Regions from separate parts of the Gottfriedia sp. NPDC057991 genome, predicted to be linked through region 2. Evidence: riboswitches for the same ligand, from Rfam matches in the RefSeq annotation. Region 2 holds a riboswitch; each other region holds the start of a gene.
The links. Region 2 has a riboswitch for lysine ahead of ACFVR2_RS00230 (aspartate kinase). Riboswitches for the same ligand answer to the same signal wherever they lie in the genome.
Positions count from the first base shown of each region.

Region 1: it holds a riboswitch for lysine, as region 2 does, so the genes downstream of both, ACFVR2_RS03995 (amino acid permease) here and ACFVR2_RS00230 (aspartate kinase) in region 2, are expected to answer to the same signal.
Region 3: it holds a riboswitch for lysine, as region 2 does, so the genes downstream of both, lysA (diaminopimelate decarboxylase) here and ACFVR2_RS00230 (aspartate kinase) in region 2, are expected to answer to the same signal.

Region 1 is NZ_JBHVQN010000001.1:801,018-808,854, forward strand. Features, by position in the region: gene ACFVR2_RS03975 (YdeI/OmpD-associated family protein) at 1-79, shown strand, start outside; gene ACFVR2_RS03980 (hypothetical protein) at 300-458, opposite strand; gene ACFVR2_RS03985 (hypothetical protein) at 823-1,032, shown strand; gene pdxK (pyridoxine/pyridoxal/pyridoxamine kinase) at 1,273-2,088, opposite strand; lysine riboswitch at 2,290-2,467, shown strand; gene ACFVR2_RS03995 (amino acid permease) at 2,668-4,137, shown strand; gene ACFVR2_RS04000 (MBL fold metallo-hydrolase) at 4,289-4,981, shown strand; gene ACFVR2_RS04005 (TetR/AcrR family transcriptional regulator) at 4,999-5,571, shown strand; gene ACFVR2_RS04010 (hypothetical protein) at 5,641-5,940, opposite strand; gene ACFVR2_RS04015 (zinc-dependent alcohol dehydrogenase family protein) at 6,143-7,129, shown strand; gene ACFVR2_RS04020 (hypothetical protein) at 7,378-7,837, opposite strand, start outside.
Region 2 is NZ_JBHVQN010000001.1:41,904-49,740, reverse strand. Features, by position in the region: gene ACFVR2_RS00245 (succinate dehydrogenase cytochrome b558 subunit) at 1-519, opposite strand, end outside; gene ACFVR2_RS00240 (YslB family protein) at 820-1,266, shown strand; gene ACFVR2_RS00235 (G protein-coupled receptor family protein) at 1,464-1,658, opposite strand; gene ACFVR2_RS00230 (aspartate kinase) at 1,889-3,130, opposite strand; lysine riboswitch at 3,236-3,411, opposite strand; gene uvrC (excinuclease ABC subunit UvrC) at 3,486-5,261, opposite strand; gene ACFVR2_RS00220 (hypothetical protein) at 5,408-5,839, shown strand; gene ACFVR2_RS00215 (MDR family MFS transporter) at 6,076-7,704, opposite strand; gene ACFVR2_RS00210 (MarR family winged helix-turn-helix transcriptional regulator) at 7,782-7,837, opposite strand, start outside.
Region 3 is NZ_JBHVQN010000012.1:25,952-33,788, reverse strand. Features, by position in the region: gene ACFVR2_RS24495 (MDR family MFS transporter) at 1-1,235, opposite strand, end outside; gene ACFVR2_RS24490 (hypothetical protein) at 1,406-1,633, opposite strand; gene msrA (peptide-methionine (S)-S-oxide reductase MsrA) at 1,898-2,845, opposite strand; gene mscL (large conductance mechanosensitive channel protein MscL) at 2,999-3,400, shown strand; gene ACFVR2_RS24475 (C40 family peptidase) at 3,484-4,698, opposite strand; gene lysA (diaminopimelate decarboxylase) at 4,911-6,230, opposite strand; lysine riboswitch at 6,365-6,538, opposite strand; gene ACFVR2_RS24465 (cation diffusion facilitator family transporter) at 6,846-7,784, shown strand.

The DNA.
Region 1 (7,837 bases), 760 kb from region 2:
AAAACAATCGAAAACTCGTACGTCTAGGGTTGAAAAATACATTGTTCAAATTCTCGATGGAAAAGGATTAAATGATTAGTTTTATTAAAAACAATAAAAAAAATAAAGAGCGATTAATATGGCTCTTTCAGAGTGTAGACAAGTACAAAAAACTTGATTTTCAGACTGATTGCAAGCGCTTGTCTTTCGAGGCGCGAAGCCTGAGGAGCGGAATTACCCTAGACGGTAATGAGCACCGCTCAGCAGGCGAAGCAACGAAGAAAGCGAGCGTTTGTCAACAGTCTGAATGGATCAAAAAATTAATTCTCACCAATCATGCCGACTTTTTTGTTTGTCTCTGTATCTATATAGATAACGATCTTCTCTTCAGGATGATCTCCATTAAAAGTAACAGAATATAGCTTATCTTTATGATAGTTTTTATTAAATATTGTAGCATTATTAGGTATTGATTCCACTTTTTTAACGACCCCATGTTTATCACTTAACGCTGCCTGTTCAGTTCTTGTTAGGCTAGCATATGCAATCCCTTGGATATTTTCGTCATTATTTTTTCACAACCAATTACAGAAAGAAGCATAAATGTTATCATTAATATGAAAAAAATTTTTCTCATAAAATCCACTCCCTTACTATATATAATAACATGCAATACATAAAAAAATGTTAAATCATGGTATTTTAGCTTGGTGTTCTAAATTATCGAAAGGTAAAAGTATATAGGAAGTAGAATAGAAATTAATAGAAAAAATTAAACGTGTATGCTCTAGTTATTTATGAGTTATTTAAGCTGGAATTAACTATAAAGGAGGAGGGAATCACATGGGACAAAACAAACATGCACTACATCTTCATAAGCGTTTAAACACTTTGCATACAAAACATAATGAACGAGTTGCTGAGTTTCATAAACAGCACGCGCTTCAGATTGAAAATGGTGAAAATGGAAATGGCTTATTAGCTAAATGGGAAAGATTCATTTATTTCAAAGGAAGAACTGTATTTAAGGCAATTAAGGGAATCGCCAAGTGAAAAGTATGAACATAGGGGATTGGGAAACCATTGCCCTTTTTCATATTTCTGTTCCAAATCGAATAAAAACTTGGTAAAAATCTGCTATTTATCTAAAAAGATCAATCATATCAGCTTCAAGCTAAAGCACTGTTGAGATATCCCCCACCAGCGTCAGTACATTCCCTTTTTTACAATGTAAAAAAAGGGCGCCCCATTCGTCAGTTAATCTGACTTATGAGACAGCCCCATTATTTGTTATTAGCCTTCACCATGTAATCGATAAGCCATGTGGTTTGTTGGACCAACGTATTGATTAAGTGGGAATGAATGACGAATTGCTTCAGTAATGAATTTCTTTGCAGTGTAGATTGCTTCTCTTGGTTCTGCTCCTTTAGCAAGCTCTGCACAAATCGCTGCAGAGTAAGTACAGCCTGCACCGTGTGTATATGTAGTTTCAATTCTGTCAGATTCTAGGTGCTCTATTTTTTCACCGTCGAATAATACATCTATTGCATTTTCATGCTGAATTTTGCTTCCACCTTTAACTAAAACATATTTAGCCCCTAATTCATGGATTATGCGTGCTGCTTCTTCCATTTGTTCAACAGTGCAGATTGGCGGCATTTTAGCTAATTGAGCTGCCTCAAATAAATTTGGTGTTACAACTGTTGAAAGTGGCACTAAAACTTCTCTTAATGCATCATTCGTCTCAGGATGTAGAGCCTCGTCATTTCCTTTACAAATCATAACTGGATCTACAACAACTCGATCTATATTATGTTTTTTTATTGTTTTTGCAGCTAACTCAATTATTTCAGTTGAACCAAGCATACCTGTTTTCATTGCTTGAATACCAACGCCAACAACGATTGTTTCTAATTGTGCTGCAATTGTATCTATATCAATTGGAAATACTTGATGATGCCAATGATTATGTGGATCCATCGCTACTAGAGTTGTAATTGCACTCATGCCATAAACATTACGTTCCTGAAATGTTTTAATATCAGCTTGTAATCCAGCTCCACCACTACTGTCAGATCCCGCAAGTGTCAATGCTTTATAAATTGTCATGTGAAAAATTCCTCCTTTGAATTACATAGAATTATTATACAAAAACATATGTGCTACGTACAAGACATGAGTATCCTGAAGCGAAAATAAAGAAATACATCTTTTAAGTAGAGTCTATTTTTGTCGAAAAATCTATTGACAAACTAGATTAATAGATTGTATATTGAGTTTATAAAAATTAATTTAATATGATCTTTATCTCGTCTGGATAGAGGCGCAGTTTTGATTAGTCGTTACTTTGAGGTTTATGGTACCTGTGAAAAGTAATAAAAGGTGAAACTGCCGAAGTAATAAATTTACCATTTAAATTTATTATTGGGCCTATTGCTGAATAAGCATAGGACTGTCACAAGATTTCTTGTGGAGGGCTATTGAAGAGATGTTGATGCTGTTTGACACATATAATTGAGTCTTAAACACGTGAACATTGCTTCACGTGTTTTTTTGTATTTTACCAGATTTTCCATTCTTTACATATTGACGAAAATACTGAGTAAAATAAACATCATACAACACTTTTATACCGTCCCATTTTCTCGCGTGAAGATAAGATTGCAAGAATCAAGAGGAGGCAATAAGATGGGACAAAAAAACCCTAAAAATGATAAAGTAGTATCGAATACTCACGATGGTTCTTTAAAAAGGGGCCTTAAAGCAAGACATTTAACGATGATTTCAATTGGTGGTTCAATTGGGACAGGTTTGTTTTTAGCTAGTGGAACTTCAATTAGTGAAGCTGGTCCTGGTGGATCTGTTTTAGCTTACGGACTAATTGGTATTATGGTTTATTTCTTAATGACTAGTTTAGGTGAAATGGCGACTTATTTGCCAGTTTCTGGTTCATTTAGTACTTATGGATCTCGCTATGTTGATCCAGCATTTGGTTTTGCTATGGGTTGGAATTATTGGTATAACTGGGCAATCACTTTAGCATTTGAATTATTAGCTTCAGCAATGCTGATGAAATATTGGTTCCCTCATTCTCCAGCAGTATTATGGAGCGGAATCTTTTTAGTGATTATATTAGGTTTAAATTTACTTTCAGTTAAAGGTTACGGTGAATCAGAGTTTTGGTTTTCATTAATTAAAGTTGTAACTGTAATTGTCTTTTTAGTTGTTGGTATTGCAATGATTTTTGGCATTATCAGTGGACATCATGCAGGTTTCAAAAACTTTACTGTTGGAGATGCTCCGTTTCATAATGGATTTTTAGGTGTATTATCAATCTTTATTGTTGCAGGTTTCTCATTCCAAGGTACAGAGTTAATCGGTGTTGCAGCAGGTGAGACAGAACATCCAGAAAAAAATGTTCCAAAAGCTATCCGTCAAATTTTCTGGCGTATCCTTTTATTTTATGTTTTAGCTATTATCGTAATTGGTTTATTAATTCCTTATACAGATCCTGGTCTAATAAAAAATGACGTGGCTGTTAGTCCATTTACTCTAGTATTTGAAAAATTAGGTGTTGCATTTGCAGCCTCTGTTATGAATGCAGTTATATTAACATCAGTTTTATCTGCAGGTAATAGTGGAACTTACGCTTCGACTCGTATGTTATATACTCTAGCAATAGAAGGAAAAGCTCCTAAATTCTTAACAAAAGTAAATAAAAATGGTGTTCCTACAAATGCTTTATATGTAACACTTGCAGTTGGTTCATTAGCTTGTTTATCTTCATTCTTCGGTGAAGGTCAAGTGTATACTTGGTTATTAAACTTATCAGGATTATCAGGTTTCCTTGCTTGGTTAGGTATTGCGATTTCTCACTACCGTTTCCGTAAGGCTTATGTTGCTCAAGGGAAGGATTTAAAAGATTTACCTTATCGCGCAAAATGGTTCCCACTAGGTCCAATCTTAGCATTTTTAGCTTGTTTATTTATTGTACTAGCTCAAAACTGGCAAGCTTTCACCGGGAATGCAATTGATTGGCAAAGTGTACTTGTTTCATACATTGGAATTCCTGTGTTTTTAATTGTTTGGCTAGGTTATAAATTTAAACATAAAACGAAAGTTGTTTCTTATAAAGAGATGGACTTATCTAGAAAATAAGTATAAAATATAACCCTTTCATCTTTGATGGAAGGGTTTTTTAGTTATTTTAACGATTTTTATATAAATTTGGAATTTTTGTTCACAAAAACTAATACCTTTAGTATTATAAAACTAAAGGTATTAGTTTTTATTATTAGGAGGGTATAAAATGAAGATTACGAAAAAAAATTATCTTTATGAGTTGAGCTTTTTACCCAATTTCTTTCCTGTAAATTGTTTTTTAGTTGAAGAAGAAAATGAACTTACGTTAATTGATACAGCACTATCCTTTAGTGCGACTAAAATTATTGAAACAGCTAATCATATAGGCAAAAAAATAACGAATATCGTTTTAACACATGCTCACGGCGACCACGTAGGATCGCTTGATCAATTAAAATCACTACTTCCTGATGCAGTTGTTTCCATTTCAAAACGAGATTCAAAATTATTAAAAGGAGACACTAGTTTAGAAGCTAGTGAGCCAAATACTCCTATAAAAGGTGGCGTTCCTAAAAATATCCAAACAATTCCGGATCGGTTATTACAGGAAGGAGACACTATTGGGTCTTTAATAGCAGTTGAGGTTCCCGGTCATACACCTGGTTCAATGGCATTTTTAGATCAACGTACAAATGCCATTATCGCTGGTGATGCTTTTTCATTAAGAGGTGGTTTTGCGATTTCTGGTCAATTAAGAATTTTATTTCCTTTTCCATCAATGGCAACATGGAATAAAGATACTGCTTTAAATAGTGCTAAGAAAATTAGTGAATTAAAACCTGCATTATTAGCAGTCGGTCATGGTACGATGTTAAGTCATCCACAAGAAGCAATTGACCGTGCTCTTAAAAAGCAGTAAGTGAAGGGGAATTCGTAATGTCACCAAGAATTGGATTGAATTTTAATGAATTACTGAGAACTTCAATTAAAATTGTTGATACAGAAGGGTGGGAGGCTTTAACGATTAGTTATCTTGCAAAGAAGCTAACGATTCAACCACCATCGATTTATAATCATATTAAGAATTTGGATGAACTAAAAAATAGTGTTGCATTACATGGGATTACACAACTTTATGAAAAACTTCGTGAATCAGTTGAAGGTAAGAATAATGAGAAAGCAATTTTTGCATTAGCTTTTGCTTATCTTGATTATGCTAGAATTCATCCAGGTTTATATAAAGCTACCTTATCTCCGTATCAAACACCAGGAGATGAGTATCGTTTAACTGGTAATAAAATATTGAACTTAATATACGAAGTACTGAAGCCGTATAATTTAACTGATATTGAACTTATTCATGCAGTAAGAGGTTTAAGAAGTTTGCTACATGGCTTTGTTTCGCTTGAAAAAAGTGATGGATTTGGTATAAATATTCCAATTGATGAAAGTGTACTTTTTGTATTGAAAAATTATGTAAGAAATTTGAAGCCGGATATAAAGCGATAATTAAAAGGATAGGAAGGTTTAATTACCCTCCTATCCTTATTTATAGAGAAAATACGTTTTTATTTAAAATTATGCGTTTACGCCGTCTTTAAAGTTTTTATTCCAGTTTTTATCTCCCATATGTTCAAGATCTTCAGTAGTACGTTCTAATACGTCAATTAGTAACGTCTTCATATGGTGAATATTGTTATAAAATACTTTTTCTTCTTCTAAATCTGGTTTTGCATGATGGGCTGCCTTGATTGCTGTTTCATCGCGAAATTTTTTAACTTTTAAGTCTAACTCATCAAAGACGTGTTTTACATACTTTACAATATTTCTATGGTTTAACGTATTTCTCTCATTTAATTCCTCTAATTTGTTTACCATAGTCATTTTCCTCCATGAATTAAGATTAAAAGATTAATATTGATTATACTGAATCAACGTGAAAAAACAATATAAATTATAAATTTTTAACCATTATAATCAAAACCTTATGATTTAATTTGAGGTTAAAATTGTATTGTTTTCGATCTGATCTATGCTACAATGACTTAAAAATATTTTCTATTTTGTATAGGAGGCTATTATGAAAGCAATTGTCATTCATCAATATGGAGATAGCACTGAGTTTAAAAATGTTGAACTTTCAATACCGAAGCCATCTGGTCATCAAGTTTTAGTTAAGGTTTCTGCGACTAGTATCAATCCAATTGATACAAAGATTAGAAAAGGGATTGTACCAAATGCGTTCCATCCTAATTTTCCGATGATTTTACATAGTGATTTTTCTGGTGAAGTTGTTGAAGTTGGTGAAAATGTTTCACGTTTTTCAGTTGGAGATTTTGTTTTCGGTTTAAATGTCTTTACTGGTACTCTTTCAGATTATTTTTTAATAGAAGAATCAGTAATTGCTAAAGCTCCAAAGAATTTACCAGTTCAAGAAGCAGCAAGTTTACCCTTAACAGCTATTACTGCATGGGAGGCACTTTTTGAAAGAGGTAATTTAAAACAAGGTGATCATATTTTAATTCATGGCGGGGCAGGTGGTGTTGGTCATCTAGCTATCCAGTTGGCGAAAGCTTTTGGAGCTACTGTTACGACAACAGTTTCATCGAAAGAAAAGGCTGATTTAGTTAAAAATCTAGGTGCAGACCACGTCATTAATTACAAGGAAGAGACCGTCCAAGAATATGTTAACCGCCTAACGGATGGGCAAGGCTTTGATCTTGTTTTTGATACTGTCGGCAAAGAAAACCTAGATAAATCATTTATTGCAGTTAAACCAAAAGGTACTGTTTTAGCAATCGCAGCACGTTCGACGCATGATTTAACACTTTTACATAGCAAATCATTATCTTTACATGTAATTTTTATTCTGCTTACTCAAAAAACTGAGGAAGGGCGTAAAGAACATAGTGCTATTTTAAATAAAATTGCTACTTTAGTTGAAGAAGGAAAGCTAAAACCGTTGATTAATCCAAAATCTTTTACATTTGATCAAGTGAAGGACGCTCATGATTACTTTGAAAATAATGAAGTGCAATTTGGTAAAGTATTAATTGAAAATAAGTAATGTTACCTAAATCCCTTTTGCATATGCATGGGGATTTTTTTAAAAATAATTTTTGAATGATTGCAGGTCTTAGTAATGTGACTAAGTATTTAAGTTATTTTGTTCAAATCTCAAATAGCAATTTAGATATTTTTGGATTTTGCACACAGAATCGCACCAATTAATTAAAAAAAGCCCAGATTTCTGAGCATTCTAGTTTTTAGAGCTATATTTTTATCTTTATTGTGGAGATTAGTTTTAATTATGATTTATACTTTTACGACTGTAAAATGATTTAATACAGGTACCTTTGTATATACGTCACCTACATATTCCCATGGTCCGCTACCTATAACAGCTTTTCTATATTGCTTATATTTTTTAACTTCGATATCTTTATGAATTAACAGTTTAACGGCTTGTCCCGTATATGGAGATTTTACTACAACCCCAGTTCCATTAACAGTTCCCGGAGTTACTCCAAGGGAGTAAGCACCATATGCAACTGTTATTGTAACTGTAACTTTACTTCCACCATCTGACCAATAAAAACTTCCTGGTGAATGAAATATAGTCCCCTTTGCTGGTTGACCTTCAGCATAACCAATTTTGACCTTTTTTGCTATTTGAGTTCCCGCTAGTTCATTTTTATACTCATACAAAGGAGTTCTTCCTTTACTATTTTGTTGTTTTAATTGTTGTTGTTCTTCTCTGTCAATTTCTTCTTGA
Region 2 (7,837 bases):
GACAGTAATTCCCCAAGATACGAAGAATGACCATAATCCATTAGCAAAGTGGAATATTGTTGAAATAACACCTACTATATAGAAAACTAACATAAATTTTGAATGAAAAATATCAGCCATCATATTATAATCAACCGTTGCTCCTAGTTGAGCAGCGATACGTGTTTGCCATACGTGCCAAGTAATAAAAATTAAAGTAACTACACCAGAAATACGTTGGAATAAATATAACCAGTTACGTAAGTATCCATAATTTTTAACATTGCTAGTTCCTGTGAACGCAATGTATAGTCCGTAAATTGCATGGTATAAAATTGGTAAGAAAATAACAAAAATTTCTAAAAAATAGCGGAATGGTAAATTCGCCATAAATTCAGCAGCTTTGTTGAACGATGTTGCTCCATTTGTCGCAAAATGATTGACAACTAAGTGCTGTGTTAAAAAGATCCCAACCGGAATAACTCCTAGCAATGAATGAAGTTTTCTAAAGAAAAACTCCCTTCCATTCTTGTTGCTCATGTAAACCCCTGCCCCCTTTAGTTTGTGCACATGAAAATTTAATTCCTCTATTATTCTAAAAAAATAGAATAAATAAGCAATACGCATAAAAAGTCGAAATTTTTATGACATTTATCTACAATCCATTCTACTCCTGATAATATAGCAGGTCAAGAAAACGCGTACATTTTTCTTTACTGAAAAAACTTCTCATTTAAATTGGTAAACCTTGTAATCTACAAGTGTCGAATTATTGTTTTTACTATTAAATATTGTATATAATAAAAACATGTTTTTTAGGAAAGGGAGAGTTATCCGACCATGACGAACGGCATTGAAAATTTAAATATTCCGGGAAATATTTCTGGTTTTGGCTATGAGCTAATACGTAACGATCTATTGAATGATTTATTAGGAAAAGAGCAAAATGATATTTTATATTGGGCGGGTAAAATGATTGCCAGAAAATATCCTTTAGCAACCTTTGAAGAAATTATAGAATTTTTTGATCAAGCTGGTTGGGGTACTCTTACTGTTGAAGAAGAAAAGAAGCAAGAAGTTCATTTAACACTTTCTTCTGAATTAATTACATACAGAAATCAACAAAAAAAGAACGTATCTTACCAATTAGAAGCTGGATTTCTAGCGATGCAAATTCAACAACAAATAGATGTTATAGCTGAAACGTATGAAGAGCAAAGCAAAAGAGGCGACAAAGTAAAGTTCCAAGTAAAATGGGATTTAAAGGATCCTATTACAAGAAGATAAAATGAAAAACACCACAAGGTTTAAGTCCCTTGTGGTGTTTTCATTTGAATAATTTTTTCTTGAAATATTAAAATATAAGTTCAAATACAGATACAACTAGTTTTTGTACTGAGTATTTACAAATAAAACATCAAGTGCGATTTTTGCTTTAATTTAAGAAAAAGATCAGTAAAGGAGATTATATTATTTTTAATTTCCTACCCCTTCTCTTTCCTTTCCTTACTTTGATCCTGCCTTCTAATTCCATCAAAATTCTTGTTTCTTTTAACCCCTTTAATAATAGAATTTAACAAGAATAAACAAATAGAAACAAAAAACAAAATGGCGAGTATTAATAGAACGAACTGTAGCACAATTTCTCCATATCCGTACACAAGTAAACTATGCCTCATTATTAATACCTCCTTCTTTGAATTACCATTTAGCCGTTCGCCTTACTCATTTTAAATTTACAGAATCTTTATATAATTTATTCGCTTAACGAATAAAAAACCCTTTTAAGCTCCATCTCTATACTATACGGCTCAGCAACTCTGAACGTGATGAATATTGATAAAATCAATATTTCAAAGCCTATATATATATATAAGAATTTGTACGCCTAAAAGGGTTTATTTACTATTTAGTTTTCTACTACTACTTCTTCATTAATACGATCTAATTCATATCCTTTATGAAGAGCATGAACTGCTTCTTGTAATTTTGATTTTGGTACCACTGTTGATACTTTAATTTCAGAAGTGCTTACCATTTTTACAGGAATTTCACTTTCAGCTAAAAATTTAAACATTTTTGCTGCAACTCCTGGATTTGAAACCATTCCACTACCTACAATTGAAACTTTAGCAAGTTCACTTTCAAAATCAAATGAGCGGTAACCTAAAAATTCTTTCTTCGATTCTAGAACCGTAATTGCTTCCATCATATTTTCAGATTTGATCGAGAATGAAAGATTTACTAAATTATCTGATGTTACACTTTGAATAATAATATCAACATCAATACCTTCACTTGCTAGTAAAGTAAAGATTTTAGGTAATAAATCAACATGGTTATTTAAACCATTTAAAGTCATCCTTGTTACATTAGATTCGAATGCGATTCCTCTTACGACTGATTGTTGTTCCATTTGTGTTTCCTCCCCAATAAATGTACCGATTTCATCATGTTGACTTGAACGAACTTGAATAATTAAATTATAATTTTTTGCGAATTCTACTGCTCTTGGATGCAAAACTGCTGCTCCTAAAGCTGCAAGCTCTAGCATTTCATCATAAGAGATATGGCTTAATTTAGATGCACTTGGTTCAACTCTTGGATCCGTAGTATATACCCCTAATACGTCCGTATAAATATCACATCGTTCTGCATGTAAGCTCGCAGCTAATGCTACTGCTGTTGTATCTGAACCACCACGACCTAATGTCGTAATTTCATTGTTGTCACTTAAACCTTGGAAACCAGCAACAATTACGATATATCCTTCATCAAGTAATTGTTGAATTCGATCCGTACGAATTGTTTCTATACGCGCATTTCCATGAACAGATTCAGTTTGAATTCCAGCTTGCCAGCCAGTTAGTGAAATAGCTTTAAAACCTTTTGCTTGGATTGCCATTGCTAGTAAGGAAATCGAAACTTGTTCCCCTGTAGTAAGTAACATATCTAATTCACGTTTACTGTTTTGTGGACTAATTTGAGCTGCTAAACTAACTAGTTCGTCTGTATGATGTCCCATCGCAGATACAACTGTAACTACTTGGTTTCCTTCTTTATATGATTTGGTTACTGTTTCAGCAACATGCTGAATTCGTTCAATTGAGCCTACTGAAGTACCACCGAATTTCTGAACAATAATTCCCATTTTTCTCATCCTCACTTTTTACTTAAAAAAGAATACAAAAAAGCGCGTGAAGCAATGTTCACGCGCCTAATTTACAAGTAAATAAAATAGACAAATCATCAACATCTCTTCAATAGCTCCCCGCATAATTATTATGCGACAGTACTACATTTCTTAAATGCAGTCCCAACAAAATGAATTGTGGATTCATTTTGTTTCGGCAAAACTTCCTTTCAACTGTCCATCACAACGCCACACGTCTATGACAGCATACTCTTAAGTTTTGCACCTCTATTACGAGAGAAAATCATTTAATTTTAACTAAAATATAAATTATTTTGAAAATAGTGTCAAGATAAAAATTTTGGTAACTTTGTCACTCTTTATGGAAATGCTGAAAAATTTCTTCTGCAATATTTTTTGGCATTTTAGCTGCTATTAACTCATCGATTGATGCCTCTTTTATTTTTTTGACTGATCCAAAATGTTTAAGAAGGGCTTTCTTTCTTGTTCCACCAACACCTGCTATGCCATCTAAAGCAGATTGAACCATTGATTTACTATGAAGCTGACGATAAAATTCAATTGCAAATCTGTGTACCTCGTCTTGAATTCTTTGTAATAAAAAGAATTCTTGGCTTTGTCTACCAAGTTGGACAATTTGAGGTGGTTGTCCTATTAATAACTCTGAAGTGCGGTGTTTCTCATCTTTAACAAGTCCAGCTGTTGGGATGAATAAACCTAACTCATTTTGAAGTACATCTTCAACTGCAGCTAGATGTCCTTTCCCACCATCCACAATTATTAAGTTTGGTAAAGGTAAATTCTCTTTTAATGCTCTTGAATATCTTCTACGTACTACCTCACGCATTGAATCATAATCATCGGGTCCTACAACAGTTTTGATTTTATATTTGCGGTAATCTTTTTTTGAAGGTTTTCCGTCTATCAAAACAACCATAGCTGAAACAGGATTTGTTCCTTGAATATTTGAATTATCAAATGCTTCAATTCGATACGGAGTTTCAATATTTAAAATATCCCCTAGTTTTTCTATAGCTTTAACTGTTCTTTCTTCATCTCGCTCGATTAATTTAAATTTCTCTCCGAGTCCAATTTTGGCATTTTTATTTGCTAATACAACAAGTTCCTTTTTTTGACCTCTTTTTGGTTGGAATACAGGGATTTTTAGTAAAGCTTTTAAAATTTCAGTATCAACTTTATCTGGTACAAAAATTTCTTTTGGTTTTATATTATGTGGTTTTTCATAAAATTGTCCAATAAATGATAGGAACTCTTCCTCTGGTTCATCGTAAATTGGAAAATATGATACATCTCGCTCAATTAATTTTCCTCTTCGAACAAAGAATACTTGAACACACATCCATCCCTTGTCAACCGCATATCCAAATACATCACGATCAACTAAATCACTACTCATCATTTTCTGCTTTTCCATAGTCGCTTCAATTGAAACAATTTGGTCTCGATACTCTTTCGCACGCTCGAAATCTAATTGTTCAGATGCAGCAAGCATTTTTGCCTCTAACTCTTTTCGTATTTGGTCTTCCCCACCGTTTAGAAAACGGGCAATTTCATTAACTATTTCTTGATTTTGATGATCAGTTACTTCTTTAACACAAGGCGCAAGACACTGACCAATATGATAATATAAACAAACTTTATCTGGTAATGATGAACATTTTCGTAATGGATATAGACGATCTAATAATTTTTTTGTTTCATTAGCGGCAGTAGCATTAGGGAATGGTCCAAAATATTTTCCTTTATCTTTTTTTACATTTCGCGTAATCAATAAGCGAGGATGTTTTTCAGCTGTTATTTTAATAAAGGGGTATGATTTATCATCCTTCAACATGATGTTATATTTCGGATCATATTTCTTAATTAAATTCATCTCAAGAATTAAAGCTTCCATATTTGATGAAGTAACAATATATTCAAAATCAGTTATCTCTTGTACTAATCGATAGGTCTTACCATCATGGGATCCCGTGAAATAAGATCTAACTCTATTTTTTAATACTTTAGCTTTTCCTACGTAAATGATCGTCCCTTGAATATCTTTCATTAAATAGCAACCAGGCTGATCCGGTAGAAGCGCTAATTTTTCTTTTAAGTGATTGTCCATTTCCTCTCACCTCTTTCGTGCAATTGTACACTAATATTATAATCTCCACATTTAAAAACTGAAAATACTTTAATGATATTAAGTAAAAATTAAGTTTTCTATTGTAATTTTAATTTCATCAAAAGATGAAAAGGAGAAATGTCAAAATGAAAAAAGTAAGAGTAGTTCATTTTTGGATTGGTGTGATTGTTTCGGTTTTCCTACTAATCGAATCTACAACAGGAATTATCCTGTATTTTAATAAAAGTGGCGAAGAAAAAGGAAGATTTTCAATGCAAGGTCAGTTCCCATCGGGTGGACAGTTTAATGGAAACCAAGAATCTCAAAATAGCGATCAAAACACTACCTTACAAAATGGACAAGGTGGAGATAATACTCAAACGCCATTTCAAAATTTTGGAAAAAGACCTGAGCAATCTGCATTTTCAGTGAAAAGCTTACATACCGGCATAATTGGACTAATAAGTGGTATTGGTCTTTTTATCCTTACCGGGACAGGATTAGCTTTATCTTGGATTTTGTGGAGTAATAAAAGAAAATTGAAAAAAAGAAAAGAAAAAGTATCCATGGCTATTTAAAATGAGGGGTGTCCCTAAAAGTTAAACTTTTTACGGGACCTCTCTTTTTTTTTTATACACTGCAAATAGGTCTCATAAACACTACACTTAATAGTTCACTTTCTCAAAATGTATGTACATTTTAGTTAGCCTACCAATCGGGCAGTCCCTTTATTTTGTTGGCATTTGTAATTTAAAATAAAAACCATCCAAATAATTCTGGATGGTTTTTACTTTTATTATTATAGCTTGAGAAATTAAGAAGTCGCAGTTTCCACTTCAACTTGTTCTTGCTCCTTACCTTCTTTATCTCCGGCTTTTCTATTCGTTAATTTAATTGCTGGTAGGAATAATGTTACGACTGCACCAATTATGATGAATCCTAAACCAACAAAGAATACTTGGTGTAATGAATCCATTAAAGATGTTTTAATGATCGGTAACATTCCTTCTAAAATTGGCTTAGGAATTAGCTTCTTAGCATCGGCATTAAATAACATTGTAAATACAGATTGAGGAGTTGTATTAATCATGTCTTTAAATTTGTCTACTAATGGTGCAGCTTGAGCTGGTAATTTATTTAAAAATGGAACTAAATCATGGCTTAGAAGTGTTCCTGATTTACTATTCATTACAGCACCTAAAACAGTTGCCCCAAATGTACCACCGATTGAACGGAAGAATTGGCTAGAAGATGTTACAATCCCTAATTCCTTCTTATCAAATACTTCTTGAAGAGCTAGTGTAATTGTTGGCATTACTAAACCAATACCTAGACCCATAACTCCCATAAAGATTGTTGCAATTGTTTTACTTGAATCCATATCTAAAGTTGTTAATAAATATAAACCTAATGCTATTACGATCATTCCCGTAATAATCTGTGGTTTAATACCAACTTTAAATACAACTTGCCCACCAATTATACTTGCAATAATCATTGTGATCATCATTGGCGTCATAATTGTCCCCGATTGTGTTGCACTTACTCCAACAATACCTTGCATGAAGAATGGTACGAACATAATTGCACCAAACATCGCTATTGTCATAAAGAAACCAATTAAGTTTAATGTTACGAACGTTCTATTTTTGAATAAATGCATTGGTAGAATGGGCTCTTTAGCTTTATTTTCTGCGATAACGAAGCTAATGATTCCAACTACTGCTAATACAAATAAACCAATGATTTGCCAAGAATTCCAATCATATTTAACTCCACCTAAACTTAAAGCAAGGAGTAAACTTACAACACCAACAATCATAGTTACCATACCAGCGATATCGAAATTGATTGGACCAGTATTTTTTCTTCCTTTTAAACCTAATGCAATAAAAATTGTTGCGATAATACCTACTGGAAGGTTAATGTAAAATACCCATTTCCAGTTTAATGAGTCAACAATCCAACCGCCGATTTGTGGACCGATTACTGAAGCTAAACCGTAAATACCACCGAAAACCCCTTGGAATTTCGCACGCTCTTTACCTGTAAATAAATCCCCGATTACAATCATCGCCATCGGCATCATTACACCGCCACCGATACCTTGAATACCACGGTAAATAATTAATTCAGTCATGTTATGAGCAATACCACATAATGCTGAAGCAGCCATAAATATAACTAAACCAGCAATATAAACACTTCTACGACCTAAAAGGTCAGCTAATTTACCTGCGATCGGCACTACAGTAGTTGAAGTTAATAAGTATGCTGTTGTAAGCCAAGTCATCATACTTAAACCGCCAAGGTCCCCAACTATTTTAGGCATTGCAGTACCTACAATCGTGCCATCTAATGCAGAGAAAAACATTGCAATAATTAGACCAATAAGCAATAGTTTACGATTGCCTTCTTTTTGAACAACTGTATTTGTAGTCAAAATATATTTCTCCCTTCTCTTCCTTATCTTTTTTCTTTTTATAATTACTAATACAAAAAAGTATCTTGTAATAATTTCTATAAATCAGCTGCAGCATTTGCAAGTTTTTCAGTAATCCTTGCAAATTGTAATA
Region 3 (7,837 bases), on a different contig from region 2:
ACTTTTTCATCAAGTGAGCGATACATTATTCCTGATAGTACAACTCCTGTTCCAAGAATTATAAAAAGCCAAATCCCAAGTTTTAAATCAAATAAATATCCACCTAATAAAGGTCCAAGAAATCCACCAATCGTCCATTTCATACTACCAACTGCCATATAGGTCGCTCTTAATTCTTCAGGTGCAATATTCGCCACAAATGTCATTTGAACTGGCGACATCACCATTTCTCCAAAGGTGTAATATATGAAGATAACCGCCAGCAAAAATAGAATCATCCACTTACCTAACCCAACTGAGAGGAAAAATGGAGGTGCAAGGCCGATCGATAAAATACCTAGGCCAAATAAGATGGTTCCATAAAACATCGTTTTTCCAATTGAACGATTCGATAAATAACTTGAAATTGGAAATTGCAAAAGAACAACTAACATTCCATTAAGTGACATTAAAAATGGATAAGGATTCCACTTACCAAATTGTGATTGAAAGGTTTGTTTAAAATAAAGTGGCAGCATTCCCTCAATTTGAGAGAAACCCATTGAAATAATCACACCTGTTGCTACATAAAAAAGTAATAATTTATCAGATCCAATGATTTTCATAACCTTTTTAAACGGTATTTTCGTTACATCATTCCTTCCTTCATTATTCTTTTCTGCAGGAAGTGTTTCTTTTAATAGAATTAATTGGGCAATACTATAAAGTCCTAAAGTGATTGCTGCAATATAAAATAAACTGTCTTTAGAAAAATAAACAACTGAACTTCCTAATAAAGGACCGATCACAGTTCCTACATTACTTCCAACCCTTAATAAACCATATGCTTCAGTTCTCTCTTCTGGTTCAGTTACATCAGCTACCATTGCAGAAGCTGCTGGGCTAAAAAACGAGTTACTAATACCTAGTAAAATCGATAAAATTAAAAATGCTGTATAGCCTTCTGCTAAAGCAAAGGATACTAAGATAAGTGATGTTCCAAGCGTCGAAAAAACCATCATACGTTTTCGACCATATAAATCGGCGAGTCTACCACCAGCCATCGAACCAAATAAAGATGCTATAGGTGAAATTGACATAATAAATCCTACCTTTAGCATTGAATCAACTTTTCCTTCTAGGTATAGAGCAAAAAATGGCATAAGCATCATCATCGCACTACTCGTAATCGTTTCTCCAATCACTCGAACCCACACATTACGATCCATACCTTTTAACTTTTTAAAAAAATTCATCCTTAAGCTACACCTCCTAGTGCATCATAACTTCCATATTTAAATCGTATCGGAAGAATTTCAAGTTACAAATTACTTTATACACGTATCCGATCAAATATGTTATACAAAACAAAAGGGCGTTCAGATTGACTTTTTGTCAGCTGAACACCCACTCTTTTTTTAAACTTTTAAACTTGTTCTTTTGAAGAAACTGAGAACATCAATCCCAAAAAAGTACCTAATAGAAATAAGGTTGAACAAGAGCCCATCAATACTATGCTCACCGTTAAGCTTATGCCCGTATGCAAGAAACCGCTTCCAGTGAAATATAGTAAAAAAAGAATAAGACCGATAAAAAAGGCAATACCAGAATATTGAGTATATGTTTCAACGATTTCAGAATCAGTGCGCTTCATAATGATTAACCTCCCGTTACTTCTTTTTTGTGAATTGCAATACCTAATTTGTGACAACTTTGTGACACTTTTATATTAACACACTTATTTGGAAATTGTAAATATTTTCAGAAAACTTTTTCGGAAATATTTAGGACAATATTTTAAAACTAATGAGTTAGATAAACAACCTCCCCCTTACTAAATAGATAAATAAAAAACCGAGACGAAAGCCATCTCGGTTTAAATTTAAATTATTTCAATTTAGTTAAATAAACTTAGAGTCTATTTAAGAAAGATACTCTTATAATTACCAAATCCCTCTTCATCCATTTTTTCATATGGAATAAATCGTAATGCAGCAGAGTTTATGCAGTAGCGAAGGCCCTCGGGTCCAGGTCCATCATCAAAAACATGTCCTAGATGCGAGTCAGCTTCAGAACTTCTGACTTCAATACGCAACATCCCATGGCTATAATCCTTCTTCTCTTCAATTTCACCTTTTAAAATCGGCTTTGTAAAACTTGGCCATCCACAGCCTGAATCAAATTTGTCTAATGAACTAAATAAAGGAAGACCTGATACGATATCAACATAAATTCCTTTTTCTTTATGATTCCAGAACTCATTTCTAAATGGTGGTTCAGTTGCATCTTCTTGAGTAACAGCATACTGAATTGGTGTTAGTTTTTTCTTTAACTCCTCTTGGCCCGTTTTCCAGTATTCCTTTAAAAATTTTTGACGACCAGATCCTTTAAAGTAAAGCTGGTAACGAATCGGGTGCTTTTTATAATAATGTTGATGATATTCTTCTGCTTCATAAAATGGTTTTGCAGATAAAATTTCTGTCACAATTGATTTCTTGAAAACGCCACTTTTCTCTAGTTTATCTTTTGAAGCTAAAGCTTGCTCTTTTTGATTTTCATTATGATAAAAAATTGCAGTTTTGTATGAACTACCTCGATCATTAAATTGCCCACCTACATCTGTTGGGTCAATTTGCTGCCAAAATAAATCCAATAATTTTTCATACGGATAGACTTCCGGATCAAATGTAATTTGAACAGCTTCATAATGACCTGTTAAATGCGTGCATACTTCTTCATATGTTGGGTTTTCTTTTTCCCCACCTGTATAGCCAGACACAACTTTTTTAATTCCGTCCTGTTGATCAAACGGTTTTACCATACACCAAAAACATCCACCAGCAAATGTAGCCAATTCTGTGCCCATACCTTTACTCCTCCTAAAAATTGTCATTAATTATATTTACCATATCTAATAGCCGATATAAATATTTTTGCTTAAAAAGACCAATTGCTAACTTGAAAGAATTAAGATTTGTATGTAAACTTATACGATCATTACACAGGAGGAAATTAAAAAATGTTAGAAGAATTTAAGAAGTTTGCTTTAAAAGGAAATGTACTTGATTTAGCAGTCGGGGTAATTATTGGTGGTGCGTTTGGTAAAATCGTATCTTCTTTAGTTGGAGATATTATGATGCCTCTAATCGGATTGATCTCTGGTGGTGTAGATTTCAAGAAATTAATGTACACATACAATGATACTCAAATTAAATATGGCTCATTCATCCAAACAGTAGTCGACTTCCTTATCATTTCAATCTCAGTATTTTTCTTTGTTCGATTAATTAATAGACTTTCATTTAGAAAGAAAGAAGCAGAAGAAGCAAAACCAGTTGTTCCTACTAAAGAAGAAGCTCTACTAATTGAAATACGTGATTTACTAAAAGAACAGGTTTCAAATCAAAAAGGTATAAGCTAAAAGCTTATACCTTTTTGATTTTCTCGTAAGACAATATAAAAAACCTCGTACTATACTAATTATAATACGAGGTTAATAAACTATTAGAATTTTCCATAGCCTAAGAAGTGAGAACGAACCCAGCTATTACTTAAGCTGATTACGCTGATACCTTTACTTCCAGCATGAACCATTTTATTTCCACCAATGTAAATACCCATATGTGAAGGACCATTAATATAAGTATTTTGTAAGAATACTAGGTCACCAGGTTGTGGAGAGCTGATTTTTGTTGCATTACTCCAATATGTTTTTACATTACCACGTGAGATGCCATATCCATTATGTGAATATACATACCAGATGAAACCACTGCAATCGAAACCGCTTGGAGACGTTCCACCAAATACATAAGGTACACCTTGGAATTGTAAAGCATAATCTACAAGTGAGTTTCCAGTTGCTGCTGGACCATCATTATTTGAATCTGATTTAGGTTTTGAATCTGAATTTGAATCTGAATTTGAACTAGAATTTGAATTCGATTTCGAATCTGAATTTGAACTAGATTTAGCGGCTGGAGTGCTGCTAACGCTGTCATCTTCATCATCATCGCTAGATAAAGCAGCTAGTTCAAGAGATTGTTGCTCAAGACGTTGAACTCTCTCATCTTCTTTTGCATTCTCTAATTCTTTAACTGCTAACTTTAAGTTAGCTTCAGCAGTATTTAATGATTTTTGTTTTTCAGCTTGTGATTTTGAAAGTTCACTTTGTTGAGCAACTAAATCTTCTTTAGCTGTTACTAAAGATTCTTTCTTCTCATCGACAAGTAGTTTTTCTTTTACTACTTCTGCTTGTTCAGACTTTTGTTCTTTAATGATATTTTCATCAGCATCAAAAAGTGTTGAAATTGAGTTTACTCGATTAAAGAAATCTACGATTGAGTCCGAATTAAATAAAACGTCTGTTACTAGATTAACTTTTGGTTGCTTTTGCATTGCAACTAAACGATCCTCTAATAAATCGTTACGTTTTTGAATTCTGTCTTGTAAATATGTAATTCTTGCTTTTTTATCTTTAATAATTTCTTCTGTTTCAGAAATTTCTGCTTTTTTTCCTTCTATGTTTTGCTTAGTTGTTTTAATTTGTTGATCTATTTTCTCTATCTCGTTGCTTAATTCTTTAAATTGTGATTGGAACTTATCTACTTCAGCTTGCTTTTTTTCAACTTTGCTATCAGCTAATACTGAAGCATTTGGCGCTAATGATAATACTATTGTACTTGCCATCGCCAGCACTGCTAGTTTTTTTCTTAACATTTCAGCGTTTCTCCTCTCGCTAATCTACGTAAATATTTATACCATAGATTCCCGAAGAGAGTCGCAATTGTTACAATATTGTAATATAAATGATAAATATGTCTTTATATGTCGATAAATTATCATCTTTTATTAAAGGAAACGAAATAAAACACTTCTATATTATATAGAAGTGTCAGTATTGATACAAATAACACAAAAACGTTAATTATCTATCTACGAGAGTTTTCGATGTAAACTCTGTCATTTCGAACTAAATCTTCATATGTTTCGCGACGAACTACTTCTCTTGAAACACCACCTTTAACAAAGACTACTGCTGGGCGACGGATACGGTTATAATTATTAGCCATTGAATAGCCATAAGCACCAGTGCAAGATACGGCTAATAGATCATTGTTTTGTACAACAGGTAAGTTACAATCCCAAATTAGCATATCGCCACTTTCACAGCATTTACCAGCAATCGATACAACTTCTTTATTCTCATCATTTGCTCGATTTGCAAGCATCGCTTCGTATTTTGATCCGTATAATGCAGGACGAATATTATCAGTCATTCCCCCATCAACAGATACATATTTACGAATTGAAGGAAGAGTTTTTGTTGAGCCAATCGTATAAAGTGTTGTTCCAGCTTCACCTACAATACTACGTCCAGGTTCTAACCATAATTCTGGTAATTTGTAGTCTAGCTCTTCACATTGCTGTTTAATAATAGTAGTAATTTTTTCTATATGAATAGCAACAGCTAAAGGCTCATCTTCTGAAGTATAGCGAATACCGAAGCCTCCACCTACATTTAATATTTCAGCTGTAAAGCCTAAATCGTTTTTAAGTCCATTTAAAAAACTCATTAATACATTGATTGCATGAACAAATCCGTCTGGTTCGAAAATTTGAGATCCTATATGTGAATGTACTCCTAATAATTTTAGGTTATTTGAATTTAATGAAACTTCAACTGCTTCATTAGCTTGACCAGACATAATATCGAATCCGAATTTAGAGTCTTCTTGGCCCGTCATTACATATTCATGTGTATGTGCTTCAACGCCTGGCGTAACACGTAATAAGATTGATACTTCTTCATTACGTTGTTCAGCTAAGGCCTGTAAGACTTCTAGTTCAAAGAAATTATCGACTACAAAACAACCGATTTTTGCATTTAAAGCTTCTTCAATTTCTTCAATTGTTTTGTTGTTTCCGTGAAAATGAATTTTCTCAGCTGGATAACCTGCTTGCAAAGCTGTATATAACTCTCCACCAGAAACAACGTCTAGACATAGACCTTCTCTTTCGATTAAGCGGGCTTGTTCAACACATAGGAACGCTTTACTCGCGTAAGCAACCTGATATTTCATTCCCGTTTCTCTTAAAGCTTCGTGGAATTCCCTACATTTTGATTCAATTAATGCTTCGTCATAAATGTATAGAGGTGTACCGTAATTTTTTACTAAATCTACAGTATCACAACCTCCGATTTCTAAATGTCCTTCATTATTAATTCGACTATTACCATGTAAATACATTCGTATTCTCCCTTCAAATCAAATGTAAGATCATTCTAAGAAGCTTCCTTCAATGTATTAGTGTATTAAAAAAGACACATGAAGGATATGTTCATGTGCCTATCGCTTTTAAAAAAGGACTTAGCCAATCACATCTCTTCAATAGCTCTTCACAAACACATGTGACAGTACTACATTTATTAAATGTAGTCCCAGAAATAAAATGTGTGGCAATTTATTTCTTCGGCATAGGATCCTTTCTCATTTCGTCATAGAACCCACAGTTCTCTAAAATGATACTCATATACAATGCAACCTCTACGAATAGACTGTTTTTTTTTATATTAGTCTATGTATAACACAGTCTAAAAATAGATGTCAAACCATTTTTGAATAATATTGTCGATTTATATTCACTTCATACACACAGCTTTTCCTTTTCAAAATAATATCTATAATATAGAATATGTTTTATGCGAGAGAAAAGGTGATTCAAAAATGAAAAATCATTTAAATAAATATAAATTAAATCTAAAAAAAACAAACCACTAACAAACTGTTAGTGGTTTTTCTTTTTTGTTGCCTTATTACAAAACTCTTAACTTAAGTAGAAAAAATTGGACAGGGGTGAATAGATTGCGTTCAAGCAAAATAGCAGTACTTTCAATATGTAGCAACACATTCATCGTTTTATTAAAATTAATTGTCGGGATTTTTACTGGTTCCGTAGCAATTATCTCTGAAGCAATTCATTCTTTATTGGACTTAGTTGCTTCAGTCATTGCATTTTTCTCTGTAAGGATTTCAAACAGACCGCCCGATAAGGAACATCCTTATGGTCATGGTAAGTTTGAAAATATTTCAGGTACAGTCGAAACAATCTTAATATTTGTAGCTGGTATTTGGATTATCATTGAATCTGTTGAAAAGCTACTTCATCCTACCCCAATTAAAATGCCAATAATCGGTGTAGTGGTCATGTTAATTGGAGCGTTAATCAATTGGAGAGTAGGAAAAATCGTTCAAAAAGTAGGAAATGAAACTCATTCTGTTGCAATGCAATCAAACGCTTTGCATTTATTAACAGACGTTTATTCATCACTCGGAGTTGCAGTAAGTTTAATTTTAGTTAGTCTTACTGGTTGGGAATTTCTAGATGCATTGATTGGAATTGGAATCGCAATTTATATAATGAAGGAATCAATCGAACTTGGACGTAAGTCGTTTACCCCCCTACTAGACACTGGACTTTCTACAGATGAATTAAAACAAATCGAAAATGTATTAAATTCTTTTAAATCCCAATTTATCGAATACCATGACTTACGCACGAGACGTTCGGGTGCAGAGGAGCATATAGATTTTCATTTAGTATTACCATCATACTTAAGCATTGAAGAAGCCCATTTACTATGTGACAAAATAGAAGATGAAATAAAAAAGGTTTTAGTAGATCCTAAAATATTAATTCATGTCGAACCAGAAAATGAAAGAATACAAAAAATTGATTTCTTAAATGCTTCATCTAGAGAAGAGCAGGAATTACAAGGAGTAGGCAATTCATTAAAAGGATAATTTGAAACCAGAAATTAAAAAACCCCACAAGGATTTTTTATACTTTGTGGGGT